Regions from separate parts of the Streptomyces sp. NPDC093510 genome, predicted to be linked through region 1. Evidence: riboswitches for the same ligand, from Rfam matches in the RefSeq annotation. Region 1 holds a riboswitch; the other holds the start of a gene.

Evidence for each region. A riboswitch is a leader RNA that binds a small molecule or an ion and turns the genes downstream of it on or off. The one in region 1 is predicted to bind cyclic di-AMP.
Region 2: it holds a riboswitch for cyclic di-AMP, as region 1 does, so the genes downstream of both, AB0N81_RS12110 (LysM peptidoglycan-binding domain-containing protein) here and AB0N81_RS29175 (NlpC/P60 family protein) in region 1, are expected to answer to the same signal.

Annotation. Positions count from the first base shown of each region.
Region 1 covers NZ_JBFBEE010000020.1:38,964-54,012, forward strand. The annotation lists gene AB0N81_RS29155 (response regulator transcription factor) at 1-349, shown strand, start outside; gene AB0N81_RS29160 (hypothetical protein) at 387-1,028, opposite strand; gene AB0N81_RS29165 (NlpC/P60 family protein) at 1,175-2,224, opposite strand; gene AB0N81_RS29170 (hypothetical protein) at 2,570-2,923, shown strand; gene AB0N81_RS29175 (NlpC/P60 family protein) at 2,987-4,231, opposite strand; cyclic di-AMP (ydaO/yuaA leader) riboswitch at 4,239-4,395, opposite strand; gene AB0N81_RS29180 (ATP-dependent DNA helicase) at 4,651-7,239, shown strand; gene AB0N81_RS29185 (M23 family metallopeptidase) at 7,261-8,796, opposite strand; gene AB0N81_RS29190 (alpha/beta fold hydrolase) at 9,012-9,806, opposite strand; gene AB0N81_RS29195 (cobalamin B12-binding domain-containing protein) at 10,384-10,794, shown strand; gene AB0N81_RS29200 (DUF5691 domain-containing protein) at 11,155-12,771, opposite strand; gene AB0N81_RS29205 (SWIM zinc finger family protein) at 12,795-14,147, opposite strand; gene AB0N81_RS29210 (AAA family ATPase) at 14,302-15,049, shown strand, end outside.
Region 2 covers NZ_JBFBEE010000006.1:199,054-214,102, reverse strand. The annotation lists gene AB0N81_RS12140 (SDR family oxidoreductase) at 1-204, opposite strand, end outside; gene AB0N81_RS12135 (hypothetical protein) at 224-481, shown strand; gene AB0N81_RS12130 (TetR/AcrR family transcriptional regulator) at 465-1,013, opposite strand; gene AB0N81_RS12125 (amidase) at 1,082-2,530, opposite strand; gene AB0N81_RS12120 (hypothetical protein) at 2,517-2,729, opposite strand; gene AB0N81_RS12115 (MBL fold metallo-hydrolase) at 2,862-3,797, shown strand; cyclic di-AMP (ydaO/yuaA leader) riboswitch at 4,205-4,367, shown strand; gene AB0N81_RS12110 (LysM peptidoglycan-binding domain-containing protein) at 4,372-5,106, shown strand; gene AB0N81_RS12105 (hypothetical protein) at 5,103-5,957, opposite strand; gene AB0N81_RS12100 (hypothetical protein) at 6,099-6,335, opposite strand; gene AB0N81_RS12095 (BTAD domain-containing putative transcriptional regulator) at 6,378-8,459, opposite strand; gene AB0N81_RS12090 (alpha/beta hydrolase) at 8,608-9,486, shown strand; gene AB0N81_RS12085 (tetratricopeptide repeat protein) at 9,587-12,244, shown strand; gene AB0N81_RS12080 (hypothetical protein) at 12,280-13,623, opposite strand; gene AB0N81_RS12075 (alpha/beta hydrolase) at 14,040-14,894, shown strand.

The DNA of each region.
Region 1 (15,049 bases):
TGCCCGCGGTTATGTCACCAAGACCATCACCGGTACCGACCTGGTGGACTCCGTCTTTCGTGTGCAGGACGGCGACGCGGTGTTCTCGCCGCGTCTCGCGGGGTTCGTCCTGGACGCGTTCGCCTCGACGGACGCGCCTCCGGTCGACGAGGACCTGGATCGCCTCACGCAGCGTGAGAGGGAGGTTCTGCGGTTCATCGCGCGCGGGTACGCGTACAAGGAGATCGCCAAGAAGCTCTTCATCTCCGTGAAGACGGTCGAGTCGCATGTCTCGGCGGTGCTGCGGAAGCTACAGCTGTCCAATCGGCATGAGCTGACGCGGTGGGCTACGGCTCGGCGGCTGGTCTGACCGGACCTCGGCAGGGTGGGCTTCGGCGGGTGCGGCGTCAGCGGCGCGCGGGGGTGGTTAGCCCTGCGGTCGGGGTCAGTTTCCGTAGCGCCCAGCGGTAGTGGCCGGCGGCCTTCGTGGCGCCGAGGAGGCCGGTCAGCCAGAGGATCAGGCCGACACCCATGCCGAGGACGACGTCGGCGTATGTGTCGTGGCCCGGTTCGGCGTGCGCGGTCGCGGTGAAGGACATCCACAGGCCCAGCGTGCACACGGCGAGGGACGACAGGAGCCAGAGGAGGCTGAGCCCGGGGGAGCGCAGCCGGGCGTCGGATGTCGGGTGCCTGTCCAAAGTGAGCCAGGCGTCGGTGAGTCGACGGATGCGCCGGTCGCGGCGGATGCCCAGGGCGACGCCGATCACCGCAGGGGCCAGCACCGCAAGGCCGAGGATCACGAGGACCGGGCCCAGCAGGAAGACGGAGGCGTCCTTGTCGTCGATGTACCGGAGCGGCTGGATCAGCAGGGCCCAGCCGGTGACACCGCCGAGGCCGCACAGCCACAGCAGTAGGAGCCGGCTCACCCCGAGGTGCCGTCTGCGCAACTCCTCCAGGGCCATGCCGCGGTCGGTGAGCAGCGTCTGCCGGTCCGGCCAGGTGCGCAGATGGACGGGTGGCGGGGGCGGAGGCAGCGTACGACTGGGCATGCTCGTGACATTACTGGCGGGCCGACCCCTTGATCGCCGGGGCCCGCTCACCGGGACCCGGACGGCAGGGCCTGGATGGCAGGTGCCGGGTGCCGGGTGCCGGGTGCCGGGTGCCGGGTGCCGGGTGCCCGTGGTGGTGCGGTGGTTCAGGCCACGCGTGTCGCCCCCGCGAACGGCATCTGGTCGATGGGTGCGAGCCGTACGGGTGCGCTCGGGTTGGGGGCGTGGATCATCTGGCCGTTGCCGACGTAGAGGCCGACGTGGCTGATGCCCGAGTAGAAGAACACCAGGTCGCCGGGGCGCAGTTGGGAGCGCGGGACGCGTTCGCCCGAGGCGATCTGGGCGTAGGTGGTGCGGGGCAGCGCGACACCCGCCGAGCGGTACGCGGCCTGGGTGAGCCCCGAGCAGTCGAACGCGTTGGGGCCGGTGGCGCCCCAGACGTAGGGGCTGCCGATGGCCTTGTACGCGTAGGAGACGGCGGACGCGGCGCGGGCGTTGGGGGCCTTGGAGGGCGTGCCCGCGGCCGCGTCGCGGCCCGCTGAGCGGGTGGCCCGGTCACCCTCGTCGTCGGCGACCCTGGCGCGCTGGTCGGCGGTGAGCCGGGACAGCAGCCGCTTCGCCTCGCCGAGCTTCCCGGTGATCGTCTTCTTGTGCTTGCGCAGTTCCGTCTCGCGCGTGCGGAGGGCGGCCAGTCGGTCGTCGGCGCGGCCGCGCAGCCGGTCGAGCTCCTGAACCTGCTCCCGCACTTCGCCGACGGCCAGGGCCTGGCGGCTGCCGGCGCGGTCCGCGCGGGCCGCGCGGTCCAGGAACTGGTCGGGGTCGGAGGAGAGCGCGAGCTGCATGGAGGGGTCGATGCCGCCCGCGCGGTACTGCGCGGCGGCGAACGAACCGAGGCTGTTGCGGGCGGTGTTGAGCTTCTCCGTCTTGCGGGCCGCCGTGTCGCGCAGTTCGCCGAGCGATTTCTCGGCCTTCTCGGCCTTCTCCTTCGCGCCGTTGTACTTCTCGGCCGCCGTCTCCGCCTCGCGGTAGAGCGAGTCGACCTTGGACTTCACCTCGGCGGGGCTGAGCCGGGGGTCCGCGTGTCCCGTGCCGTCGAAGGCGGTCGCCGAGGCGGCTCCCGCGAGGGCGAGGGTCGCGGCGGTGCGGGCCGTGCTGCCGGTGAGCGAGCGCTGCTTGGGCTTGCGGTGCGCTGCCACGAAGTGGGGCTCCTTACGTGTCCGGCGGCGGCCCGCACAGGGGGAGCGGGCCACCGCCGGGTTTCTCGGCGGTGGTGGCCGACGGCCGTCCTGGGTCGGACGACGGTGGGGAGTCGGTCACCTGGTGGAGGACGCTAAACCTGGGCGTCACGAGTTGGTGACCGATTGTGCGCAACTGACGGAAGTGGGCGGACAGTGACCGACTACGCCCGTGCCGCTCACGGGACAGCACCCGCTTCGGGCGTGGCTGTGACCGATGGCTCGATTCCGACTTGCCTGCCCGGGTGGTGGTGGTACGGGGGCGCCTGCCGTGGCCGGCTGGGCGCCCGGCTAGGCTCCGGCCTCATGGACCTACTCATCCATCTCTTCGTCGGCCTGCACATCATCGGCATCGCCTCGCTCCTGGGCGGCTTCCTGACCCAGATGAAGCAGATGGGCCAGGGTGCCGCCCGCTTCACCCCCGGGATGCTGCACGGCGCTTTGATCATGCTCGTCACCGGTGTGGCCCTGGTGGGCCTCAACCAGGCGGACGACAACACGGTCAACAACGTCAAGATCGGCATCAAGCTGGCCCTGCTGATCGTGATCCTCGCGCTGGTCTATGTGAAGCGGGACGAGGAGAAGGTCGACAAGGGCATGTTCGGCGCGGTCGGCCTGCTGACCACTGCGAACATCTTCATCGCCGTGCTGTGGACCTGAGTTTTCCGCCTCTACGCGCGCGTGGCCCGCATCCTTCCCGGATGCGGGCCACGCGCTTTGTGCTCAAGCGGGGCGCACCACGCTGTGGATCGGCATGTAGTAGATCGACTCGACGCGGACGTTCGCGCCCGGCTTCGGGGCGTGGATCATCTTGCCGTTGCCGATGTAGATCCCCACGTGACTGATGTCGTCGTAGAAGAACACCAGGTCACCCGGCTCGGCGTCGGCGGTCTTCACGGTCGTGCCGACCTTCACCTGGTCCCACGTGGTGCGCGGCAGGGAGATCCCCGCGGCCTTCCACGCGTCCTGGGTCAGCCCGGAGCAGTCGTACGAGTCCGGGCCGGTGGCGCCCCAGACGTACGGCTTGCCGATCTGGGCCTCCGCGAAGTCGATGACCTTCGCGGCCTTGGTGGCGTAGCTGCCGTCCGTGCTCCCGGGGCCCGAACCGGAACCGGAACCGGAACCGGAACCGGAACCTGAGCCCGCGTCCGAGCCCGTGTCGGAGCCGGAGCCGGAGCCGGAGCCGGAGCCGGAGCCCTGCCCCTCCTCCTGCTCCTTCTCCCGCTGCGCCGCCTCCTCGGCCTTGCGCTTGCGCTCCGCCTCGGCGGCCTGCTCGCGGGCCAGCTTCTCGGCCTTGCGCTTGGCCTCCTGCTTCTTCTTCCGCTCGATCTCCGCGAGCCGCGCCTTCTCCTCGGCGGTCAGCTTCGAAAGGAGCTCCCGCGCGTCGCCCAGCTTCTTCTGGACGGTCTGCTTGCTCGTCCTGAGGTCGTCCCGCGAGTCGCTCAGCGTCTCCAGGCTCTTCGCTGCCTTCGCGCGCTGCTTGGTCGCCGACGCCTGCTGCACCTCGTAGTCGTCGACCGCCTTCTTCTGGCGCGTGGTCAGCCGGCCCGCGAGGTGGCTCTGGTCGAAGTAGCCCTGCGGGTCGTCGGCGAGCATCATCGTGGCCGTCTCGGAGACGGCGCCGGTGCGGTACTGCGCGGCGGCGAACGAGCCGAGCTCCTTGCGCGCGTCGTTCAGCTTGTCGGTGCGCTTGGCCACGTCGTCGAGCAGGTGGTCGACCTTCTTGCGCTGCTTGTCCGTGCGCTCCTTGGCCGAGTTGTACTTCTGGGTGGCCACGCCGGCCTGCCGGTAGAGCTCGTCGACCTTCTTCTGGACCTCTTCGAGGCTGGGCTTCGTGGGCGCGGAGGGTGCTGCCTGCGCGCTCTGCGACAGGAGAGCGACGGAGGTGAGGGCTGCCGTCGTGATGCCGATGGCAGGGGCCGTGCGTAGACCGGCGGTACGGGTCCGCGGCTTGCGGTGCGACGCCAAGGGAGGCGACTCCTTCCGTAGACCGCCTACCGGGTTAGCTGTCGGGTTCGGGCGGGTGGTTCGGAAGGCTGCCCTACAGTCCCGTACTACGTACGGGACCGATTCACCCCAAGGTTCGGGTGGGTCCCCGGCTCCGAACATGTCGGACTCGGCGGAGGCCGCCCGTTCCCGGCGGGGTTCGCCGGTGGGGGACGAGTGGCCCGCCGGGCACGCTAGCCAACTCGTGTGGCCCGTGTGAAGGATGATGTTCGATATGCCCGATACATTTTCGTGACTTTACGAGGTCCTTGACACGGGCATGGCGCAGGCGCGTCGGAGCGTAGCGGGGTGTCATCGGACGCGGGCGGGGCGTGAGGGAGTGCGGGGACCATCGGAACCCGCAGCGGTTTGTCAGTGGGGCCGCCTAGACTCGGGAAGCGATGAGCAGCCTCTTTGATGACAGCTTCCTGGCGGACCTGCAGCCTTCACGGGCCGTGGACGAAGAGCCCCCGCCGCCGCCCGAGGACAGCGCTCCGGAACCCGTTCCGGACGACCTGTTCAGCGGGAAGTTCGACGTGCCCATGACCCGGGACTCGCACTACCGCGACGGTGCCCCGCGCCCGGTCATCGACCCGGCGACGCTCCTGGACGGGCTGAACGAGAACCAGCGCGCGGCCGTCGTGCACGCCGGCTCCCCCCTGCTCATCGTGGCCGGCGCCGGCTCCGGCAAGACCCGCGTGCTGACCCACCGCATCGCGTACCTCCTCGCCGAGCGCGGTGTGCACCCCGGCCAGATCCTCGCGATCACCTTCACGAACAAGGCCGCGGGCGAGATGAAGGAGCGCGTCGAGCAGCTCGTGGGTCCGCGGGCGAACGCGATGTGGGTGTCGACCTTCCACAGCGCCTGCGTCCGCATCCTGCGCCGCGAGTACAAGAAGCTGGGCTTCACGTCCTCCTTCTCGATCTACGACGCCGCGGACTCCAAGCGCCTCATGGCCCTGGTCTGCCGCGACCTGGATCTCGACCCGAAGAAGTTCCCGCCGAAGTCCTTCAGCGCCAAGATCTCGAACCTGAAGAACGAGCTGATCGACGAGGAGGACTTCGCCGGTCAGGCCGCCGACGGTTTCGAGAAGACCCTCGCCCAGGCCTACGCCATGTACCAGTCACGCCTCCGCGAGGCGAACGCGCTGGACTTCGACGACCTGATCATGACGACGGTCCACCTGCTGCGTGCCTTCCCGGACGTCGCCGAGCACTACAGGCGCCGCTTCCGGCACGTCATGGTCGACGAGTACCAGGACACCAACCACGCCCAGTACGCCCTGGTGCGCGAGCTCGTCGGCCCCTCCGGAGGCGACGAGGACGACCCGGCCGAGCTGTGCGTGGTGGGTGACGCGGACCAGTCCATCTACGCCTTCCGCGGCGCCACCATCCGTAACATCCTCCAGTTCGAGGAGGACTACACCGACGCGACGACGATCCTCCTGGAGCAGAACTACCGCTCCACGCAGACGATCCTCACCGCCGCGAACGCGGTCATCGAGCGGAACGAGAGCCGCCGTCCCAAGAACCTGTGGACCAACCAGGGCGCGGGCGCCCGCATCACCGGATACGTAGCCGACACCGAGCACGACGAGGCGCAGTTCGTCGCCGACGAGATCGACCGGCTCACGGACGCGGGCGACGCGAAGGCCGGCGACGTGGCGATCTTCTACCGGACGAACGCCCAGTCCCGTGTCTTCGAAGAGATCTTCATCCGCGTCGGCCTGCCCTACAAGGTCGTCGGCGGCGTCCGCTTCTACGAGCGCAAGGAAGTCCGCGACGTCCTCGCGTACCTCCGCGTCCTCGCCAACCCTGAGGACGCCGTCCCGCTGCGCCGTATTCTCAACGTGCCCAAGAGGGGCATCGGCGACCGTGCCGAGGCGATGATCGACGCGCTCTCGCAGCGCGAGAAGATCTCCTTCCCGCAGGCCCTGCGCCGCGTCGACGAGGCGTACGGAATGGCGGCCCGCTCGGTCAACGCCGTCAAGCGTTTCAACACGCTCATGGAGGAGCTGCGGACCGTCGTCGAGTCCGGCGCGGGCCCGGCCGTCGTCCTGGAGGCCGTGCTCGAGCGGACCGGCTACCTCGCCGAGCTGCAGGCCTCGACCGACCCCCAAGACGAGACGCGCATCGAGAACCTCCAGGAGCTCGCCGCCGTGGCCCTGGAGTTTGAGCAGGACAACAACCAGGCCGAGGGCGACAGTCAGGCCGAGGGCGACAGTCAGGCCGAGGGAGCCGGTCAGGCCGAGGGTGCCGGTCAGGCCGAGGGTGCCGGTCAGGCCGAGGGTGCCGGTCAGGTCGAGGATGGAGCGGGTGAGGGTGTCGCTCCGGCCGGGACGCTCTCCGACTTCCTGGAACGCGTCGCGCTAGTCGCCGACTCCGACCAGATCCCCGACGAGGAGGACGACGGCTCCGGAGTCATCACGCTCATGACCCTGCACACCGCCAAGGGCCTCGAATTCCCCGTGGTGTTCCTGACCGGCATGGAGGACGGCGTCTTCCCGCACATGCGCTCCCTCGGGCAGGTCAAGGAGCTGGAGGAGGAGCGCCGCCTCGCCTACGTGGGCATCACGCGCGCGCGCGAGCGGCTCTACCTGACACGGTCCTCGATGCGCAGCGCCTGGGGCCAGCCGTCGTACAACCCGCCGTCGCGCTTCCTCGAAGAGATCCCGGACGCCCACCTGGACTGGAAGCGGACCGGATCGGTCGGCGCGCCCGCCTCGTCCGGACCCGCCGCGGGGATCGCCTCGACGCTGTCGTCCTCGCGCTCGCGTTCCGGCGGCGCCCAGGGGTTCGCCACGCGTCGCGCGTCGGAGAAGCCGGTGGTCTCGCTCGCTGTGGGCGACCGGGTCACGCACGACCAGTTCGGCCTCGGGACCGTGGTCGGGGTGAAGGGGACCGGTGCGAACGCCGAGGCGACCGTCGACTTCGGAGAGCCCAAGCCGAAGCGCCTGCTGCTGAGGTACGCGCCGGTGGAGAAGCTGTAACGCCGGGGGCGGCGGCCGGAGTTACGTCGGGTCGAGGTCGTGGCTGCGCAGCCACGGCAGCGGGTCGATCGCCGAGCCGCCGCCGGGCCGCACCTCGAAGTGCAGGTGCGGGCCTGTGGAGTTGCCGGAGTTCCCGGAGAAGGCGATGGTCTCGCCCGCCTTCACGGGGCCGCTGGAGATCTTGTGCGTGGAGAGGTGGCAGTACCACGTCTCCGTGCCGTCCTTGGCGGTGACGATCGCCATGTTGCCGTAGGCGCTGTTCCACTTCGTCGACACGGTGCCGTCGGTCGCGGCGAGGACCTCCGTGCCGTACGACACCGGGAAGTCGATGCCGGAGTGCGCGGACATCCAGTTGACGCCCGCCTGGCCGTAGTACGCGCTCAGGCCGTGCTGCTTGACCGGGAGCGAGAACTTGGGACGCAGCCGCTCCTTGCGCGCCGCCTCGGCGGCCGCCTTCTTCTGGGCGGCCACCTTCTCGGCCTTGAGGTCGATGCGCTCCTGCGTACGGCTCGCGCGGTCCGCGAAGTCGCCCGCGTCCGCGGAGAGGTTCGCCAGCTGGGTGTCCAGCTTGTTGTTGGCGGTGGAGGGCTTCACGGACGTGACGTCCGGAGCTGATGCCGCCGTTGCCGTTTTCTCGTCGTCCCCGCCGAAGCTGCCCACGGAGGCGGCGGCCACTCCGGCGACTCCCATCACACAGGCCGAGGGCACGGCGACGGTCAGCAGGGCGGAGCGCTTGGCAGGGCTGCGGCGGCGGGTCCTGGAGCGGCCGCCGTCGGAGGGCCCGCCGCCCTTTCCGCGCGAGGAGCGGGGGGCAGGGGGGACGGGGGGAGCGGCGCTACGGGAATCCGCGGCCGGCTCGGCGTCCGCGATCCCGTACGGGGCGTCGGCGTCGATCCCGTACGACTGCGCGTCCTCGGGGTGCTCCGCCGATTCGTAGGGCTGGGGCGCGCCGAGCGTGTCGTACGCACCTGTGTCGAAGGTCTGCGTGTCCCACTGGTCGGTCTGCGGTGCCTGGTCCGGCGCTTGCCCCGGTGCTTGCTCCGGTGCCTGGTCCCAGGCGGTGCTCTCCCACTGGCCCGTGGAGTCGGGGCCCGGCTGTGACGGGATGTCGGCGAGCTGCTGATAGCCGCCGGTCGACCACACGGAGGTGTCGTAGCTGCCGGTTTCGTAGGCGCTGCCGTCGTACGTGGCGGCGTAGTACTGCGCGGCGTACGGGTCCTGGGTGAGCGTCTGCTGCGGGGCCGTGGTGGTCGCCCACTGGCCCGTGTCGTGCGCGCTGCCCGGCATGTCGCCGAAGAGGGGGTCGGCCGCGAAGGTACCGGTGTCGAAACTGCCGGTGTCGAAAGTACCGGTGTCGAAAGTGCCGGTGCTGAAGGCTCCGGTGTCGTAGCTGCCGGTGTCGAAACCGGTGGTCTCGAAGCTGCCGGTGGAGTAGGTGTCGTAGCCGTAGCCGCCGTGCTGGGCGCTCTGTTGGTCGTACGTCACGTAGTGCGGTTGGTCGGCGCCGGGTGCCGAGGACGGGGGAGTCGAGCTCCCCGACGGGTGACGGTCGTTCACCAACTTCTCTTTCGCCTCGGCAGCAGGGGCAGAGCAGTGCGGCGACTGTACCCGGCGGTATACGGGCGCGACAATCTTCGGCAGGTTTCGTGGTTTCAGGAAACGGGCATTCGGCCGTCTTTCGGCGGACTGCGGGCACAGCCTTGGCTCTGCGTTCGAGGTTCGTTCGAGAGAAGTGGGGTAGCGCCGGGGGCCGTGGGAAGGGTGGGGCTGTTTCAGGCGACCGTGAGTCCGCCCGGTGCGCTCTTGGCATCGGCGCCCGGATTCGCCAGGTCGAGTGCCTGGCGTATGCCGTTCGCGACCGCGGGGTGCACCGGCAGTGCGAGGTGGCCGATTCCGGTCACGCGGACGTTCTGCGCGAGCAGGTCCGGGTGGTCGACGCAGGCCGTCTTCAGGGGGTCCATGATCTGGTCCATATCGCTCCAGAAACTGACGAACTGCGTGCCGCAGTCCGGCGCGGGTTCCTTCAGCTCCTCGATCAGATCGGAGCCCGGACGCATCTGCCGGACGATCGGGTGCGCGTCCGCGAGCGGTATGACGCGGGTGCCGGCGTGCGGTGTGCCGAGCGTGACCAGGGTGCGTACGTGCGCGTCGCCGCCGAGCCGCTGTACGTAGTAGCGGGCGATCAGGCCGCCGAGGCTGTGCCCGACGATGTCCACCCGGGCGTGCCCCGTGCGCTCGCGGATCTCCTCGATGTGGCGGCCGAGGAGCTCGGCGGCGACGCGGATGTCGCAGGTCAGCGGCGAGTGGTTGAGGGTCTCCACGCGACGGCCGTGCTGGGCGAGCGCGCGGCGCAGCAGTACGAAGACGGAGCGGTTGTCGATGAAGCCGTGCAGGAGGAGAACCGGGGGCCTGCCGTCCGGGGGGAGGCGGGGGGCGCCGGGAGGCGGCTGGACCGGGGTCGGCCTGCGCTCCTGCGTGATGCCCGAGGGGTAGAGGAGCAGGTGGCCCGCGAGGATCGTTAGCTCCAGGGCGGTCGACTTCAGCAGGGCCGCGGAGAGGCCTGCCATCTTCGCCGGGAGGGCCGGGAGGGCCGGGAGGGCCGGGAGGGCCGGGAGTGGTGGGAGCGGTGGGAGTGACGCGAGGCCGAGGATTTTTGGCAGCAGGGCGCCTAGTGGGCGAAAGGGGCGGGCTCCCGCGTGGGCTCCTGTGACCGGCATCGTCGACCTCCCGTTGGCGCACGGAAGGACGCCTCTGTCCCCCGTGTGCCCTAGGGGGAGTCGTGGTCGAGGAGTCGGCTGTGCGAGGGCGACGTCGGCCACCGTCAGTAGTGGCTCCTTGCCCCCGTTGCATCGCCGATGCGCGGTATCACCACGCCGTGCGGTTGCCGGCGCGGTGGCCCGGCGTCTCGTTGCGGCTCCCCTCGCGCCTGGTCCGGATGCGGAGCGTGAACCCCTGGGTTACGGACGGGCGCGCAGCGAACGTGTCCCACGTGTGATTTCCCCCTCGCTCTCCACCGTGAAACTGCCGCTTGCGGGATGCTGGGGATAACGTTCGTTCACTTCCCCGGCCGGTGCGGTGCGGGAGTTGTGGGTCTGTTGGTGGTACGGATTTCGGTACTACGGATTTCGGTACATGGAGGCAGTGATGGGTGTGGCAGCCGGGCCGATCCGCGTGGTGGTCGCCAAGCCGGGGCTCGACGGGCACGATCGCGGGGCCAAGGTGATCGCGCGGGCGTTGCGTGACGCCGGTATGGAGGTCATCTACACCGGGCTGCACCAGACGCCCGAGCAGGTCGTGGACACCGCGATCCAGGAGGACGCCGACGCGATCGGTCTCTCCATCCTGTCGGGGGCGCACAACACGTTGTTCGCTCGCGTGTTGGAGCTGTTGAAGGAACGGGACGCGGAGGACATCAAGGTGTTCGGGGGCGGGATCATTCCGGAGGCGGACATCGCGCCGCTGAAGGAGAAGGGTGTCGCGGCGATCTTTACGCCTGGGGCCACTACTGCGTCGATCGTGGAGTGGGTTCGGGGGAATGTGCGGCAGGTGGTCTGAGCGGCGGGTCGTCTGAGCGCGGGTCGTCTGAGCTGAGCCGTTGACTGCCGCCTGCTGTGCGTCTGTTCGTCTGTGGGGCGGGGCCGCGGGGGTATGTACGTACTCGCTATCCCTTCGCCACGGCACAAGGACAAAGACGCCGATGTTTCCTCGGTGCTCCGTGCGCACATACCCCCGCGTCCCCTCGGGACGGTTGCGCGACCGTCCGCCGGTGGGGGTGCCTGTGCCTGGTCCCCGCGTCGCCTCGGGACGGTTGCGCGGCTGCGGCCCGGTGGGGGTGTCTGTGACCGGTCCCCGTGTCGCCTTGGGACGGTTGCGCGACCGGCCGCCGGTGGGGGTGCCTGTGTTCTCAGGGGCGGGTTATGGGGGTGGGAGTTCTGTGCGGATTGCTGCTCTTAGGCGCAGGGTGGTTACGAGGCGTTGGAACGCTTCCGACCAGTAGCTGCCCGCTCCGGGGGACGCGTCTTCCGGTTCGTCGGGGATGGCGGTGAGCGCCTCCAGGCGGATCGCCTCTGAGGGGTCCAGGCAGCGTTCCGCCAGGCCCATTACTCCGCTGAAACTCCAGGGGTAACTGCCCGCGTCGCGTGCGATGTTCAGGGAGTCCACCACGGCTCGGCCGAGGGGGCCGGCCCAGGGGACCGCGCAGACGCCGAGCAGTTGGAACGCCTCCGACAGGCCGTGTGCCGCTATGAAACCCGCTACCCAGTCCGCTCGTTCGGCGGGGGGCAGGGCGGCGAGCAGTTTGGCCCGTTCCGCGAGGGACACGGCGCCGGGGCCTGCCGCGTCGGGTGCGGCGGGGGCGCCCAGTAGGGCTCTGGACCAGGCGGTGTCGCGTTGGCGTACCGCCGCGCGGCACCATGCGGCGTGCAGTTCGCCCCGCCAGTCGTCGGCCACCGGGAGCGCCACGATCTCAGCCGGGGTGCGGTTGCCGAGCCGGGGCGGCCAGGTGGCGAGTGGGGCCGACTCCACCAACTGCCCCAGCCACCAGGAGCGCTCGCCGCGGCCGGTGGGGGGTTTGGGGATGACGCCGTCCCGTTCCATGCCCGCGTCGCACTCGTGCGGGGCCTCGACGGTGAGGGTCGGCGTGCTCGAGGTGTGGTCGACGGCCACGCAGGAGGCCGCGCGCGCCGACATCCTGCCTGCCAGGGCTGATGCGGGGAGTGCGGACAGCAGTTCCGCAGCTGTGGAGCGGACGTTGCGACTGCGGTCGGTCAGGGCCTGTTCCAAGAACGGCTCGTCCTCGGGGGACAGGCCGGTGCGCAGCGAGTCGAGGAACATCAGGCGGTCCTCCGCCCGTTCCGTCGGCCACGTGGAGGTGAGCAGGTCCAGGGCCGTGCGGGCGTGCTGTGCGCGCAGTGCGGTGAGGAGGGCCACGCGCTCGGCGAAGAGGCCCTCCTCCCAGAGCTGTCCGGTCCGCGCCGCGTCGTCGGCGGGCGGGAGTGCCACGCCGCCTCCAGGGGTGGCGCGGAGTGCGAACTTCCAGTCGGGGTTCAGACGGGCCAGCCAGAGTGCTCTCGGGCCTGCGAAGGTGAGGGCGTGGGGGCGCAGGTCCGTGCGGCCGCGTGCCGCGTTCAGGAGTGCGGGCAGGAGTTCGGGCGGTGCGCCGTAGCCCCGCGCGTTGGCCAGGGCCAGCCACTGGGGCAGGAGCTCCATCAGGTCGGGTGCGGCGCCACGGCGGCCGCCGCTGCCGGTTCCTGGCTGGCCGGCGAGCAGCGTCGCGAGCCTGCGTCTTGCCGCGGGCGGCACCTGGGGCCTGGGGTCGTCGGCCGCGGGCTCCGGTGGTGCGGCGGCGACTGCCGGGCGCAGGCCCGCTCTACGGCGCGTCGCCTGCGTCGCCGCCGCGTCCAGGAGGGCGAGTGGTGCCTCCTTGCCGGGGGAGTGGAGCGCGGGCGGCAGCGGGCGACGCTCGGTGCCCAGCAGGGAGGCCGTGACCAGGTCGTCCCATGAGGGCGCGGTGGCGGTGTGCGGTGTGGGCATGTGTGTCTCCTGGTCCGCGGTCGTCAGCACAGCGACACCGGCTCCTGTGAGTCCTTCGGCCACGCCGTCAGCGGTGTGAAGCCCTGGTGGCCGCATTCACCGAAGACCGTCAACGGCATGCCTCCGGAGAGGGCGATCAGGCGCCACAGACCCGGCCTGGATGTGGCGGGTGGGGAGAGGGGGAGTGCCGTGGTGCCGTCGGAGTCGGTCAGTTGCCAGGTGCCTTCGTGTTCGGCCGATATCACTTCGGAGAGCGTGACCGGCCAGGACTCCAGCCAGGGGTCGTCGCGAAGCGCCTCTCCGTAGCGGACGACGGCCTCTTCTGTGCGTATGCCCGGGGGGCGGTGTGTGGCGGGGGCCGGGGCGGTGAACTGTTCGCCCAGGTCCACACGGAGTTGGGCCGCGCCCGGGTAGGCGATCACCTCGGCGTCGAGTACGAGGCCCACGGGGAGAGCGAGTTCGGGTGCGCGGCCCGCCGCGCCGTAGGAGAGGAGGAGTGCGGTGCGGTCGGATTCCGTGCCGTACAGCCATATGCGGCGTGTGGTGAGCCTGCTGTCCGCGGTGTCGTACTGGGCGAGGACCAGCCAGCGGTCCCGTGTCGGTGGGCCCTCCGGCTGGGTGGGCAGGCCGACGCGGGAGCGGACCGTGGCCGCCAGGTCGGGCGGCAGCCGGTCGCGGTGGAGCCACCCCTGGGTCAGGAGATGGAGCAGCGCGCACTCCTCCAGGAGACGCGCCGGCCAGCCGGGGCCGGACGAGGGGATCGCCCCCAATTCCCGTGCCCGGGCGGCCAGTCCCGGTGCCTGGGCGTCGACCATGCGGGCCGCTGTCTCCTCCCACAAGCCGTACCCCGCCTGCTCGGCCGCGGCGGTGCCGCCTCGGAGCAGATCGGACAGGCGCTGCTCCAGCTCCGTCGCACCCGCGGTGATGCGCTCGGCCCGCCTCTCCGCTCTCCTACGCGCCGCCTCCGGGTCGGCGGCGGCTCTCGGCGTACCGGGCGGACTCTGCTCGGTCTCCGTCCGTTTGCGGCGCGACGCGAGCCATTCCTCGGCCCAGGGCGGTGGTTCGCCGCCTTCCGGCACGGTGCCGTCCGCGCCCGCCCAGACCAGCAGCAGCCCCAGCGCGTGCTTGCACGGGAACTTGCGGCTCGGACAACTGCACTTGTACGCCGGGCCCGCCGAGCCCGCGATGTCGACGACCGTCCGATACGGCTTGCTGCCACTGCCCTTGCACAGCCCCCACACCGCCCCATCGTCAGAACTGCCCGCCTCCGACCATGGGCCGGCGACGCCGAGTTTGCTTCCCGCCTTGCGTGACGGCGCGTCAGGAGCCAGTGCCAGCACCTGATCCGCCTTCCAGCGCACCCCCTGCTGAGTCATGTCTCGAAGGTAGGCGCAGCCACTGACAATCGACCCGGCCAAGGATATGTGCGCAGGTCAGAGGCGTGCGGAGGGTGATTGTCAGTGGCGTGGTGCACCGTGGAGACACATCCGGGCCAGATGCGGTCCGGACGAGCTGGAGGGGGATCGCTCCATGACCGTTTCCGTCGACTCGACGACGTCCGCGACCGCGAATCCGTCGGGCGCCCTGCGGCCGCACGCCGAGCACGCCTTCGCCGCCGAACTGGCCGCGCTCGCCGCCCAGGACGACCGGCCGAGGCCGCAGCGGTGGAAGCTCTCGCCGTGGGCCGTCGCCACCTATCTCCTCGGCGGCTCACTGCCCGACGGCACGGTGATCACGCCGAAGTACGTGGGGCCCCGCCGCATCGTCGAGGTCGCCGTCACCACGCTCGCCACCGATCGCGCCCTGCTGCTGCTCGGAGTGCCCGGCACCGCGAAGACGTGGGTGTCCGAGCACCTCGCGGCCGCGGTCAGCGGTGACTCGACGCTGCTCGTCCAGGGCACGGCGGGCACGCCGGAGGAAGCCATCCGGTACGGCTGGAACTACGCGAGGCTGCTCGCGCACGGCCCCAGCCGCGACGCGCTCGTGCCCAGCCCCGTCATGCGGGCGATGGCGGAGGGCATGACGGCGCGCGTCGAGGAGCTGACCCGCATCCCGGCCGACGTCCAGGACACGCTGATCACGATCCTGTCGGAGAAGACACTGCCCATCCCCGAGTTGGGGCAGGAGGTGCAGGCCGTACGCGGCTTCAACCTCATCGCCACGGCCAACGACCGCGACCGCGGCATCAACGACCTGTCGAGCGCCCTGCGCCGCCGCTTCAACACCGTCGTCCTGCCGCTGCCGGAGAGCGCCGACGCCGAGGTCGACATCGTCTCGC
Region 2 (15,049 bases), on a different contig from region 1:
GGCCGGCTGCGTGAGGTCGAGGATCTCGACCGTCAGCCGGTCGCCGTACGTCGCGCGCAGGTCGTCCAGAGCGGCCGGGCGGCGGACCGTCGCCGTGACGCGGTCGCCGTTCCGGAGGGCGTGCGCGGTGAGATGGCGGCCCAGCCCACCGGAGGCTCCGGTGACGAACCAGTGACGTGAGGCCTTGTCGGAGGGAGCGGGCATGGAAGTCTCCTGAAGTAGAGTGATACCGGAACCCATTCCGGTTAAAGCTAAGCGGAACTCCGACAGCCGCGCGCTCCTCACCGACGCCGTCGCCACCCTCCTCACGGCCGGCGCCCGAGACGGAAGCCTGCGAACGGACGTGACCCCGGACAATGTCCTGCTCCTCATGGGCGGCATCGCCTATTCCGTGCGGCACGGCACCAAAGAGCAGACCCGTCCGCTCGTCGACCTCTTCATGGACGCGCTGACGACGCGGGGGTTCAAGGACAGGCTCTGAGCACTCCGGTCACCAAGAGGCGCGCGTACGCGGCGTCGTGGCCGGTCGGCCTGAAGAGGATGCGGTACATCATCGGGGCGACGACGTGGTCCAGCACCGTCTCTACGTCGGGGCCGGTCTCGCCGCGGTCGGCCGCGCGGGCGAGGATGACGTCGACCTGCTCGGCCGCGTAGGCCGAGCACTGGCCCGCGTTGCTGCCGTCCGGGTCGCCGAGCAGGGCGTCGCGAATGTAGGCGCGGCCCGCCGGGGAGGACATCTCGTCGAGGAACTGCTCCGCCCAGGCCTGGAGATCGGATCGCAGGTCCCCGTGGTCCTCCGGCGGCGCCTCGGGCCGCAGGCGTTCGACCGCCACGTCCGACAGGAGAGCCTGAAGGTCACCCCAGCGACGGTAGACCGTCGAGGGGGTGACTTCGGCACGGGCTGCGATCAGCGGAACCGTCAACGCGTCGCGGCCCACCTCGGCCGCGAGTTCGCGCACGGCGGTGTGCACCGCTTCCTGTACTCGGGCGCTGCGCCCGCCGGGGCGCGCCATCGGTCTACGACTCACGACATCACCTTAGAACGAAGCCGTCGGGCGCCTGCGCCCACGCCCGCCGAACCTCAGAGGGCGAGGGCCGCCGGGGTGAACGGATGGGCGGGGGCTGTCTGCTCGTAGGCGTGCCCGACCCGTAGGACCACAGCCTCGGCGAGAGGACGGCCCATCAGTTGCATGCCGATGGGCAGGCCCGCGCGGTCGTGGCCGACCGGTACGGACAGCGCCGGTACGCCGGTGATGTCGGCGGGGGCCGACAGACGTACATAGGCGTCGGAGACGCTCTCCGTCGTGCCGTCGGGCCACGTGATGGTCTCCTGGTCCGAGCGCACCGCGGTCGCGGGAACCGTCGGGGCGGCGATCACGTCGACCTCGTCCAGCATGTCCAACCAGGCCTGCCGCATGAGCGTGCGGGCCCGTTGGGCGCGCAGATAGTCGCCGGCGGGCATGAGTGCGCCGGCTTCCAGGAGGATCCTGATGTCGGCTCCGTACCGTTCGGGGGCCGATCGCAGGGTCTGCTCGTGATAGGCGGTGGCCTCCGGGACCATCAGGCCCCACTGGGTGGCCTGGACATAGCGGGTCATCGGGATCTCGACGTCGACGAGAGTCGCGCCGAGGGCTTCCAGGTGGGCGACGGCGGTCCGCACCGCGGTCTCGACCTCGGGGTCGACGTGGTCGAAGTAGTAGTTGCGGGGGACGCCGACCCGTAGCCCCGTCAGGTCCGCGCCGGGAGAGGGCCGGTAGTCCGCGGGAGGCAGGGACAGGCTGGCGGGGTCGCGCGGGTCGTGTCCCGCGAGGACGGACATCACCAGCGCCGCGTCCTCGACGGTACGGGTCAGGGGGCCGACGTGGTCCAGTGACCAGGACAGGGACGTGACGCCGTGCCGGGGAACGAGGCCGTACGTGGGCTTGAGGCCGACGACACCGTTCAACGCGGCAGGCACGCGGATCGATCCGCCCGTGTCGGTCCCCAGGGCGAAGGTCGCCGCGCCTGCCGCCACGGCGACGGCCGACCCTCCGCTGGAGCCGCCGGCCACCCGGTCCGCGTCCCAGGCGTTGTTGGTCTGCGGCGTCGTCAGTCCGTAGGCGAACTCGTGCGTGTGGGTCTTGCCCACCAGGGCGGTGCCGGCCGCGGCCAGGCGCGCCGCGACGGTGCTGTCGGTGTCCGCCCGATGGTCCGCCCGGACCCGGGAGCTGGCCGTGGTCGCCACACCGGCGACGTCGATCAGGTCCTTCAGCGCCACGGGGATCCCGCGCAGCGGGCCTCTCGCGTCTCCGGCTCCGGCTCTGACACCGGCACCGGCACCGGCACCGCGTCGGATGTCACGTTCGGCTTCGTGCGCCGCCTTGCGCGCCGCCTCGCGGGCCCGCTCCGCGGTCACCGTGACATAGGCCTGGAGGCGGGGCTCCGTCTGCTCGATCCGGTCCAGCACGGAGTCCACGAGCTCTACGGGTGAGAGGCGCCGTGCCTCCATCTCGGCCGCGGCGGCGGTGACGGACAGCTCATACGGCTGCATGGCGGCCCTCCTCTCCGGTGCGGTGGGCGGTGGGCGGGGTGTCGGCGAAGTCCAGTTCCCGCAGGACGGCGACAACGGAGTGGATGTGATCGGCCGTGGCCGCGACCGCCTGGTGGCGGTCACTTCCCAGCGGAAGCCCGGAGCGCGCGGCCCATCGGGCGGCCTCCAGCGGTGAGAGTCGTTCGGCGGTGGTGGGCATGGCGATGCCTTTCCTTGTCGTGCGGAGCAGCAGACGACTAAAAGCTAAGCGTTTGCGTTAGGACGACCGTAGGCCCTACGCTCACTTAACGCAAACGCTTAGCTTTTAAATCGGATGAAGGAAGGACCAGACATGCCGACCTCGACCGCCCACCAGGCCAGGCCGTCCGTCACGACCCCCTACTGGACCGTTGGCGACATCGCCGTACACCGCATCGACGAGATTCCCCTGCCACCCTCGACCGGCCCCTGGCTCCTGCCCGACGCCACGGCCGACGTGATTGCACAGCAGCCCTGGCTGCGCCCCGAATTCGCCGACGACGAGGGCGTCCTGCACCTCGACAGCCACAGCTTCGCGTTCACCTTGGGCACCCTGCGGGTGCTGGTCGACACCGGTATCGGCAACGGCAAGACGCGGGCCAACCCGGCATGGCACGACCTTCGCACCGACTACCTGCGGCGCCTGACCGACGCCGGCTTCCCACCGGAATCGGTCGACCTGGTCGTCCTGACCCATCTGCACACGGACCACGTCGGCTGGAACACCCGGGAGATGGAGGGCACTTGGGCCCCGACCTTCCCCAACGCCCGCTACCTCACCTCCCGGACCGAGTGGGACTTCTGGGCCGGGTACGACATGGACGAACCGCGGCGGCAGATGTTCCGCGACTCCGTGCACCCGATCGCGGACGCCGGACTGCTCGACCTCGTCGACGTCCCGGACGGCGGCGTCGACGTCGCCCCCGGCCTACGCCTCACGCCCACGCCCGGTCACACTCCGGGCCACATCGCCGTACAGGTGAGCAGCCGCGGAGAAACAGCGCTTATATCCGGCGACTTGGTCCACCACCCTGTCCAACTCCCCCACCCGCACATCGGCAGTTGCGTCGACATCGACCCGGAACAGGCCGAAGTGTCGCGCCGAAACCTGTTCGCCTCTCTCGCCGATACCGAAACCCTTATTCTGGGCACCCACTTCCCCGAGCCGACCGCCGGCCGCGTGATATCCCACGGCGATTCCTACCGACTGACACCCGTTCCGCCGAAGCGCCACCCTCTTTCCGAGTGATGACGCCGACGCGGAGTCGAGGCAAACCGATATTGACGGGGCGACAGGTTTTCGGTGCCGGATCGCCCCACTCCCACATTCCTCGACTGAGCAGCCATTCCTCAACTGAGCAGTCATCAGGCATCCATATGTCCATATTTGCGCAGAACGCAACCATCTAGACCTTTGGCTGCGTGTGCGGGACTTTCGCCCTCCTTGCGGAGTGCGCAAGTGAAATGAGTCACGCCATAGCCTCCCTCCCCACCGAGCATCGAGCGCGCTTCCGTTCCACGCAAAGAGAGTTGGGCTATTCGATCAAAGAGGGCCGCGCATTCTCCATTCGAATTCGCGCCTTGTTCCGTCCGGGCTTTCTCGCTTAACGTCAATGTCAATCCGGACGGAACGCCGAATCCTGCCGCTGTCCGGAAACTCTCCCACCACCCACTCACTTACGCACGGCAGGAGCGGGGGACCCAGGTAAGCCGCCGATCCGGATTCCGGAACGGCTCGGGGTGAAGTCACGCCCACCGTGTGACCGGACAGCTCCCGTCCGAACCCGACAGCTCACCTCGCAGGCGACGGAGAGGAATTCGTCATGCCCGCAAAGGGAAAGCACCGCCGTCCCAAGTCCAGCCCGCTCTCCCGGAGCGTCGCCGCCGCGGGCACGGGCGGAGCCGTGCTCGTTCTCCCGGTGCTCGGCGCGACCTCCGCCGGTGCGGCGGAGCCCGTCGCGGCCGCCAAGCCCGCCGCGGCCCCGAAGACCTACGTCGTCGTCGCGGGCGACTCCCTCGCCAAGATCGCCCAGGACCACTCCGTGAGCGGCGGCTGGCAGAAGCTGTACGAGGTCAACCGCGGCGCCCTCGGCAACGACCCGAAGCTGATCCACCCCGGCCTCGAGCTCACCCTTGGTGAGCAGGCCCCGGCCGAGAAGCCGGCCGCCGAGCGGGCGGACCGGTCCGAGCGCACGGCCGCCGCCGAGCCCGCCGCTGCCACGGCGCCGAAGTCCTACGCCGACAACCTCGACGGCTGGATCAAGGAGTCGCTCGACATCATGGCCGAGCGCGGCATCCCCGGCACGTACGAGGGCATCCACCGCAACATCATGCGCGAGTCCTCCGGCAACCCGCTGGCCATCAACAACTGGGACTCCAACGCCGCGGCCGGCATCCCCTCGAAGGGGCTCCTCCAGGTCATCGGCCCCACGTTCTCCGCCTACCACGTGCCCGGCACGTCGACGGACAGCTTCGACCCGGTCGCCAACATCACCGCCGCCTGCAACTACGCGGCCGACCGGTACGGCTCGATCGACAACGTGAACGGTCCGTACTAGACCGTCTCCGGTCCCGTCACCGGGGTCGCCCCCGCGTCGTACGGGAGGGTGGAGAGTACGTCGGCGTAGCCCCGTTCCAGGGCCTGCCGCTGCCGTGCGGTGTGCGGGCCCGCGGGGCGCGCGGCCAAGCGCGCCATCCGTTCCTCGTGTGCCTCGGTGATCTGGTCGGCGGTCCTCCGCCAGTCGGCGTCGTCCGGTACGCGGGCCAGTTCCACACAGTCCGGCTGTACGCCCTCCGCCAGCGCCGCCGCAGCCCTGTCGTGGCCGTCGAGGAGCAGCCAGCCGTCCAAGAAGGACACCCACCACAGCAGGACCGGGGCGAGGGTCTTCTCGCGGACGTATTTACGGTAGGCCTTCACCCGTGGGGCGTCCGGCGCCGGGAGCGGGCGCAGCGGCAGGACTCCGTGCCAGCCGCCCCCGCAGAGCAGCTCGAGGGTCGCGTCGGGCCAGTCGCGGACGAGGTCGCAGCTCCAGATGCCCGGAGCGAAGGCCGTGCGCGTGGTCAGGCGCCAGCGGCCGTGGTGGAGCGGACTGGGGCTCTCCTCTGCCAGCAGCCATCGCGCGTACCGGTGAGGCCAGTCGGTGCCGGCGCGCATCGCCGCGGCGGTCAGGGGCGGCAGCGGGGAGCGGTGGCCCGGCAGGCGGCGGAGGTGGAGGTCGCGGCAGCAGCCGTCGCCCTCCGACCGGGCCTGGATCAGCGGCTGTTCGCCCTGGAGGAGGTTCCACCCGCGGTCCGCAGCCCCCTCGAAGCGCAGTGGGGGCAGGCCCCGGTCGCCGTCCGGGACGGCGAGGACGAGTCCTCCCCCGGGCAGTGGTTCACGCGTCGCGCTGATCATGGGATCGCTGATCATGGGCTCAGTGTCGGCACGAAGGCTCTTTTCGGCAAGAAAGCACCTGACGCTCCGCTCCGGTGCCTCGGCCGTCGGCGCGCGCATCGCCCTCCCGCCCCTCCTCGCCGTCGCGCCGGGCGGGCGCGCCACCTCACGTCGGCGTCAGCCTGAGCTGCCACTCCGTCGACGCTCCCGCCAACGCAGCCCTGCTCGTTGCCCCTTGCCGTTCAGCCGTTCGCTGACCCAGGAGAGCATTAGAGCCAGCGGGGCGGCCACCAACCCGATCAGCAGGGCGGGGCCCCAGTCCATCCCGTCGCGCCGGAAGCGGAAGAGGAGCACGCAGAACGCGTACATCAGCAACAGGGCCAACGCGGTCTTCAGCGGCTTGGACAGATTCATGGGACGCCGAGTACCCCTGTTGTGACGGGTCATGACGCCTTGTCACCAGTCGAGCGCGTCCGTGATGCGGGCGAGCCAGCGGTCCACGGGGCCGGTGGTGAGTACGCCGCTGCCGGCACCGGCCACCTGCCCCGCGGCGGGCAGCAGGCGTGACCGGACCCTCGCGAGTGTGCTCCGGTCGTCCGATCGCAGGGCCGCCTCGGCCTCCACGCAGCAGAGTGCCTCGTACAGCAGGTCCGGGGGCGGTTCGGGCAAGGCGCGCAGTGCCGCGTGTGCCTGGTCGTGGCGGCCGGTCTCCGCGAGGGCGAGCGCTTCGGCCCAGGGGCGGTACGGGCCCCAGTCCGCGTTCAGGTCGACGTGGGGCGGCAGGAGCTGTGCCAGGCGCAGGGACACCAGTGCCAGCGGCAGGAGGCCCGTGCGCATGCCCGGCATGCCGGCGCCGTCCAGGCTCGCGGCGGCGGCGCGAGACGCGGACTCGGCCCGTTCCATCTCGCCCGACGCGGCCAGGCGCAGGGCGTCGTACCACTGCGTGAAGACGCCCACCAGCGGCAGTTCGTGCCGCTGGGAGAGCCGTGTCGCGGCGGCGGCGTGCGCGTCGGCGGCCGAGAAGTCGTCGAGTGCGGCGCGGGCTTGCAGACGGATGAGGTGGCCGAGCACTGCGAAGGTGACCAGGCCGTGCCGGGCGGAGAGCCCGACGAGTTCCGCGCCGATGGTGTCGCGCCGCGGGGCCAGGCCCGCGCGGGTGAAGGACTGCATGAACGTGCCGTTGAGCGCGAACGCGAGCAGCGCCGGGTCGTCGAGGTGGCGCGCGAGCCGCTCCGCTTCGCGTGCGGCATCGGGTCCGCGCGGTGTTCCGGCGCCGCGCGTCTCCACCGCGACGGTGGCGAGCAGGCGGCAGCGTGTCGCGTCGGACGCGTCGTCCGGCAGCCTCGCGAGGGTCCGTTCGGCGGCCGCGACGATCTGCCGGGCGAGCTCCGGGTCGTCGCCACGCGTCCAGATCGCGGGGACGTCGAACGCGCCGATCACACGGGCCGTCAGTTCCGTGTCGCCGTACTCCTCGGCCGCCTCGACGGCCGCCATGCGGTGGCTCCGGGCCGCCTCCAGGCCACCGGCTCCGGTCACGGCGAGGCTGCGGATGAGGCCGACCGTCGACTCCAGGCGGGCGCGGGCCCCGGCTCGGACGGTGCGGTCGTACGATGCGGCCGCCTCGCTCCAGAGCCGGGACGCCGTAGCGGACGGGCCGGAGCGGGCAGACGGTGCGAAGGGAACGGACAGGGCGGAGAAAGCAGACAGGGCGGAAGAAGCGGACAGGGCGGAGGGAGCGGGCGGGTCCAGGGTCGCGTCCTGCGCGAGGATGTCCGCCTCCAGGCGGCGCAGCCCCGGTCCGGGGTCGAGCCCCAGCTCCTCGGCCAGCGTGGCGCGGGCCCGGCGCAGCGTCGCGAGGGCGTCGCCCTGCCGTCCGGTCCGGTACAGCGCGAGGGCCAGCAGCCGCCAGGCGTCCTCTCGCCACGGGTGGCGGGCCACGTGCGCGTCGAGGTCGGGCACGGCGTCGGCGGCCCGGCCCAGTGCGAGTGATGCCTCGGCGCGTCGCTCGACGGCCAGTGCGCGCAGTTCGGCGAGCCGGGAACGTTCGGTGCGGGCCCAGTCCTCGTCCGCGTACTCGACGTAGGCGGGGCCCCGCCACAGGGTCAGTGCCTGGTCGAGGCGGTGCAGCGCGTCCGGTGGCGGCAGGTGTCCGGCCTCGGCCACGGCCGTCTCGAAGCGCCAGGCGTCCACCGCGTCCGGCCCGGCCCGCAGCACGTAACCGGGGCCCTCGGTCACGAGCAGCCGGGCGGGGGCCCGGCGCGGACGGTCGGGTTCCAGGACCTTGCGCAGCGCGGCGACGAAGGTCCGTACCGTCCCCAGGGCTCGTTCCGGTGGGTCTTCCCACAGGTCGTCGATGAGGCGCGTGACGGGCACGACGTGGCGGCGGGCCACGATCAGGCGAGCCAGGACGGCTCGCTGGCGCGGCCCCTGGAGGGCGAGCGGCTCGTCCGCGCGCCAGGCGGCCACCGGCCCGAGCACCCCGAATTCGACGCGCTCCGCTCCTGGCGCCGTTTCCGTCCTCGTCCCCGTCCCCGTCATGTCCGACACGTGCGGACCACCGCGCTCTCTCCGTACTGACCACTACTGACCACTACTGATCGCTACTGATCACTTGCTGATTCACCGGCGGGAGGCTGAAGTCGTCCGCCGCCCGGCGGGCTCGCCCCATCTTCCCGGAGAGCACACCATGACACCGACCGTCCCCGGCTTCGATCACCACCACGTCAACGTCGCCGACGGCGTACGCCTCCACGTGGCCGTCGGCGGCTCCGGCAGCCCCGTCGTGCTGCTGCACGGCTTCCCGCAGACGCACCTGATGTGGCGGCACGTCGCCACCGACCTCGCGAAAGAGCACACCGTGATCTGCCCGGACCTGCGCGGGTACGGCGCCAGCGACAAACCGGCCGACGTCGACGGAGCCACGTACTCCAAGCGCACGATGGCGGCCGACGTGGTCGCGCTCGCCCGTGCCCTCGGCCACGACCGGTTCGCCCTGGCCGGGCACGACCGCGGCGCCCTGGTCGCCCTGCGCGCCGCGCTCGACCACCCGCATGCGGTCACGCACTTCTTGTCCCTTGATGTACTGCCGACCCTGGACATGTGGGACGTCATGCGCGGCACGACGGCCGCCGTGGGCTTCCACCTGTACCTGATGGCCCAGCCGCCGGGCCTGCCGGAGCAGTTGATCGGCGCCGCCCCGGACGCGTTCTTCGGTCACTTCCTCGACATCTGGACGCGCGACGCGGCGGCGATCCCCGCCGACGTACGCACCGCCTACCTCGACGCGTCCCGCGAGGCCGTGCCGTCCATCGTCGCCGACTACCGCGCCTCCGCCCACATCGACGTCGAGCACGACCGGGCGGACCGTGACGCGGGCAACCGCCTCGTCATGCCGGTGTCCGTGCTCCAGCAGGACTGGGGCAAGGCCCTCGGCTTCGACGCCGCCGCCCTGTGGCGCGCCTGGGCCCCCGACCTGGACCACCGCACCGTCTCCTGCGGCCACTTCATGGCGGAGGAGGACCCCGCGGTGGTCAGCGGGGCGCTGCGCGATCTGCTGGGCCGATGAATACCACGCCGGACATCAACGCCCGGCCCCATTACGGGAGTTGACGAGCCCGGCAGCCGACGCTCCGACATGCTGGGAGCCGGGCGCGGAGGAGGCCGGAATGGCTGAGGAACCGGTGTCGCGGCAAGAGCTGATCCGGCGACGGCGCGGCGGTGGTTTCGTGGGGCGGCGGCGTGAGCTGGCGGTGTTCCGGGAAAACCTGGCTCGGGCCCCGGGGGCCGACACCTATCAGTTCCTCTTCCACATCCACGGTCTCGCCGGCGTCGGCAAGTCGACGCTGACGCGGCGGTGGGAGGAGGTGGCGCGGGAAGCGGGCGCGGCCACCGCTGTCGTCGGCGACGACGTCCAGAGCGCGGTGGAGGTGATGGAGGCGATCAGCGGCCAGTTGGGACGCCAGGGCTGCGCGCTGAAGTCGTTCGACAAGCACCTGGTCGTCTACCGGCAGAAGCGCCACGAAGCCGATGCCGCCCTGGCCGTCCGTGGGGCGGGCGACAACGAAGGCGGTCCGGTTGCGCCCGGAGGGCCCGGGTCGTCTGCGCGGCGGGCCGAGCCCTCCTCCTCCAGCGTGCTCGTGGCGCAGGCCGGAGTGGCCGGTCTCGGACTGGTGCCGGGGGTCGGCGCTTTCAGCGGCGCGGTCCGTCCGGAACAGATGGCCGCAGGTCTCGATCGGGCGCGTGCGACGCTCGGCGCCCTGCTGCGCAGCCACGACGACGTGCGGTTGGTGCTGTCACCGCTCAAGGTGCTCACGCCGCGGTTCCTGACGGATCTTGCCGAGGTGGCCGGACGCCGGCCGCAGGTGGTGCTGTTCTTCGACACCTACGAGCGCACGGCGTCGTTGCTCGACGTCTGGCTGCGGGACATGCTGATCGCCGAGGCGTACGGCACGGTGCCGCTGAACGTCCAAGCGGTGCTGTCCGGGCAGGGCGCGCTGAACCCCGCCTGCTGGGGCGACAGCCTCGACCTGGTCACCGAGGTCGCGTTGGAGCCGTTCGCCGAGGACGAGGCCCGCGCGCTGCTCGCGGCGCGCGCGGTGACGGACGAGCGCGTGGTGCAGGTGATCCTGCGCCTGTCCGGGCGGCTGCCGGTGCTGCTTGACGCTCTCGCGAGGAGTCGCCCGCAGGACGTGGACGCGGTGGGCGACCCGTCCGACACGGCCGTCGACCGATTCCTCAAGTGGGAGACGGACCCGGTCCGCCGCGACACGATTCTCGCCTGCGCCTTGCCGCGCCGCGTTGACGAGGACATCTGCCGGGCCATCGCGCCGGCCTCCGAGGCGGACGGCCTTCGGTGGCTGCGCGCGCTCCCCTTCCTCACCGACCAGGCGGGGCAGTACCGCTACCACGACGTCATCCGCGCCCCGATGCTGCGCGTCCAGCGCTCCCGTTCCCCCGCTCGCTGGTGCCGGGACCACGCCCACCTCGCGTCGGTCTTCGGCGCCTGGCGCCGTGACCGTGAGGAAGGCCGGTCCGCCGACGAGTTCTGGGACGACGCCGGCTGGCGGGAGCACCGGCTCGACGAGACGTATCACCTTCTCTGCGCGAGGGGCCGCTCCGCGCTGCCCGATGCCCTGCACGACGCGGTGCGTGCCTGCGGGCACAGCGTCGAGTCCCTGCGCCGCTGGGCCCGGCTGTTCGTCCAGGCCGGGCAGGACACCGACAACACCGCCACCGACGACCTGATCCTGGTAGGCAGCCGCCTCCTGGAATGCACCGGTCAAGCCGCTCCCAGCGGGAGGAGCGGCGTGTCCGCACTGGCGGTCCTGTTGAGCACACCGGGACTCGGGACGGACGGCCGGGCCCTCGCCTACGCCCTGCGTGGCCGCCGACACCTGCTCGACGGCCGGTACGACCTGGCGATCGCCGACTACGACGCCGCCCTGGCGCTGGAACCGAATCTTGCCCGCGCCCACACAGGCCGGGGCCGCACGCACCAGATGATGCGCCTCTACGAGCAGGCCCTGACGGACTACGACCACGCCGTCCGCCTCGATCCGCACGTCCCGAGGCATCTCATTCACCGCATCTCCGCCTACTACAACCTGCGCCGCTACGAGGAAGCCCTCGCGGACGCCGACCGCGTTCTCGGCCTTGATCCGCACGACTCCGCGGCGATGATGTACCGCGGCATGATCCGTCACCGCATGCACCGTCACGAGCAGGCACTCGAGGACCTCACCCACGCCATCACCGTCGATTCGGGATACGCGTGGGCATATGCCGTGCGCGGCGACGTCCGTCACACCCTGGGCCACGACGAGGACGCCCTCGCGGATCTCGACCGCTCCCTCACCCTGGATCCTCACTCCCCCTGGCCACACTGCTGGCGCGCAGAGGTCTACCGTGCTCTGGGCCGTTACGAGGAGGCCCTGGCCGACTTCGACAAGGCCGTCGAACTCGGGCCCGCCTGCGGCTGGTTCCCGTACCAGAGTGCTCTGACCATGAGACTGACCGGCTCCCGCGACGAGGCCGACCGCTGGCAGCGTGCCCTCGACATCTATGAGGCACAGGGAGTGGCCGGCCCCGGCGGCACGGACCTCGGGCGCAGCAATCTGCTCGTGGTGCTGTGCGCGCTCCCCGACTGGGCACGTGCCGAGGAGCAGTTGCACCGCTTCCTGTCGCACGCCCCCTCACGGCATCAGATCGCGGAAGCCCTGGAGGACTTGGCGGACCTGGCGGACCTGCAACGGGCCGTAGGGGGCGAGGCGGGCCGTCTGGCGGTGGTCGTCGGCCGGCTCCGCGGCGCGCTGGGTCCGGTGTGAGGAGGCGGTGCTTCGCACACGGGGACGGCCGGGCGTCAGCGCAGGTGGCGTAGGAAGACGTCGGTCGTGGCGTTCGTGTCGTCGGGGACGAGGTTTCCGGCCGGGGAGTCGAACACCACCGTGCCGCCGTCTTCGCTGACGCCGGTCCGTGGGCCCGGCTTCGTGTCCTCGGACACCGGCTCGCTCTCGACGCTGACGAGGCGCACCTCCCCGGTCAGCATGTCGCGCAGGAAGACGTCCGCGCTGCTGTCGTCGCCGTCGGCTGTGAGGTTGGAGGCGGCGGAGGTGAACGCGGCGTAGCGCCCGTCGCGGCTCAGTGAGACGTCGCCGCTGTTCTGGTCGGCCGGTGTGCCGTCCTGGGCGGCGCTGACCAGCCGCATGCGTTTCGTCTCGCGGTCGTAGAGGAAGACGTTGTGCGGGCTGGTCGGGGCCGGTCCTTCGGGCCGGAGCACCCGGGAGGCCGAGGTGAACGCCACGTAGCGGGCGTCGCCGCTGAGGGCGGCGTCCCAGGACGGGGTCTTGCGGTTGTAGGCGTGCGGGACGGAGACGAGTTCGGTCGTGTTCTTCTCACGGTCGCGCAGGAAGACGTCCGTCGCCAAGGCGTGGTCCTCGACGTCGGTCAGGCCGGAGGCGTTGGAGGTGAAGGCGAGGTACCGGCCGCCGGAGTCGCCCGCGAACGCGGGGGCGAACGCGTCGCCTTCGCCGTGCCGGCCGTCGTCGGTGAGCTGTGCCAGCTCCGTGGTCTTCTTCTTGCGGTCGTAGAGGAAGACGTCGTCCCGCTTGTTGGTGTCCCCCGCGACGAGGTCCTCCGCACCGGACGCGTACGCGATGTAGCGGCCGTCTCCGCTGACCGCGGGGTCGTACGTCAGGTGGGTGCGCAGCCCGTCGTAGGACGCGCCGGTGGGGCTGATCCGCTGGGTCCTGCCGGTGTCCCGGTCGTGCAGGAAGACGTCGTCCAGGTCGTTGGGGTCGTCGCGTACGAGATCGTCGGCCGTGGAGGTGAAGACCACGTACCGGCCGTCGGGGCTGAGCGAGACCTCCCGTACGACGCCGTGGCTCGCCTTTCCGTTGCTCTTGACGCTGACGCGTTCCGTCGTGCCGGTGCGCAGGTCCCGGACGAAGGCGTCGGGCGTGCCGTTGGTGTCGTTCGCGACCAGGTTCCGGGAAGCGGAGACGAACGCGACGTAGCGGCCGTCGGCGCTGAGGGCGGGGCTCGTGGAAGCGGCGTTGCCCTGGGCACCCTGCGGGCCGACGCTCACCCGCTCGGTGCGCGGCGCGGCGGTGTGGGCCGCGGACGCGCCCGCGGGCGACAGCACGGTCACGGCGCAGAGGGCGGTGAGCGCGGCGCCGGCTGCCGTCACGCGCTGGTGAACGGTCATCGGTTTCTCCTTCGCGGGGCGGGCGTGGACGCTGCGCAGGCCGAGCGAACACCGTGGGGCTTCGGAGGTCAATGCGTCGCGTGGCCCGACCGGTGCGGATGCGCCGGTTGCATCAGCGGAGCAGGGCGGTTCGACGGACTTTTGTGCCGTACTCCTACGGAATGGGCAACCATCGGTGCTGATCGGCGGGCCGCGTACCCGTGGGTTCCGGGTGCACGACACCGGTGATTTCGCCGATGTCGGCACGCGGTCGGCGGCGCCACGGTGAGACCGCCAACGAACGAACACGGCGGCCTTCAACGGGAACCGGAGCGCACTCGTCTCCGCCGGCCTCCCGCCCCCAGCCGGCCGCCACGACCGAGAGGACCCCCTCCGTGCAACTGCACGCCTTCTCCCGCCCCGTGGTACGGGCCTGTCTGGCCGCCGCACTCGCCACCGCCGGTCTCCTCGGCACCGGCCTCGCACCCGGCGCCCAGGCCGCCGCGGACAATCCGTACGAACGCGGTCCCGCACCGACCGTCTCCAGCATCGAGGCCACGCGCGGCCATTACGCCGTCTCGCAGACCGACGTCTCCTCGCTCGGCGTGTCCGGTTTCGGCGGCGGCACCATCTACTACCCGACGTCGACCGCCGACGGCACGTTCGGCGCGGTCGTCATCTCGCCGGGCTTCACCGCCTATCAGTCGAGCATCGCCTGGCTCGGGCCGCGCCTCGCCTCCCAGGGCTTCGTGGTCTTCACGATCGACACCAACACCACCCTCGACCAGCCCGACAGCCGGGGCCGTCAACTCCTCGCCGCGCTGGACTACTTGACGAAGTCGAGCTCGGTGCGCGGCCGGGTCGACGCGTCCCGGCTCGGCGTGATGGGTCACTCGATGGGCGGCGGCGGCAGTCTGGAGGCGGCCAAGAGCCGCACCTCGCTGAAGGCCGCGATTCCGCTGACCGGCTGGAACACCGACAAGACCTGGCCCGAGCTGCGGACCCCGACGCTGGTCGTGGGCGCGGACGGTGACTCCGTGGCTCCCGTATCCAGTCACTCCGAACCGTTCTACGAGTCGCTGCCGGGCTCTCTGGACAAGGCGTACCTGGAGCTCAACAACGCCACCCACTTCACACCGAACTCGTCCAACACGACGATCGCGAAGTACAGCGTCTCCTGGCTGAAGCGGTTCATCGACGACGACACCCGCTACGAGCAGTTCCTCTGCCCGCTGCCGAGGCCGAGCCTCACGATCGAGGAGTACCGGGGCAACTGCCCGCACTCCGGCTGACCTTGACCGGCCATCACCTGCGGTACGTGACGTCGTCCGCCCCACCGGCTCCCGGTGCGGCGGACGACGTGCCTCTCCCCCGCTCCGGCACCCTCGATTGTGCACGCGCACATCCGGACGGGGGCGCGGCTGGTGGCGTGCCCAGCGCGGCGGAC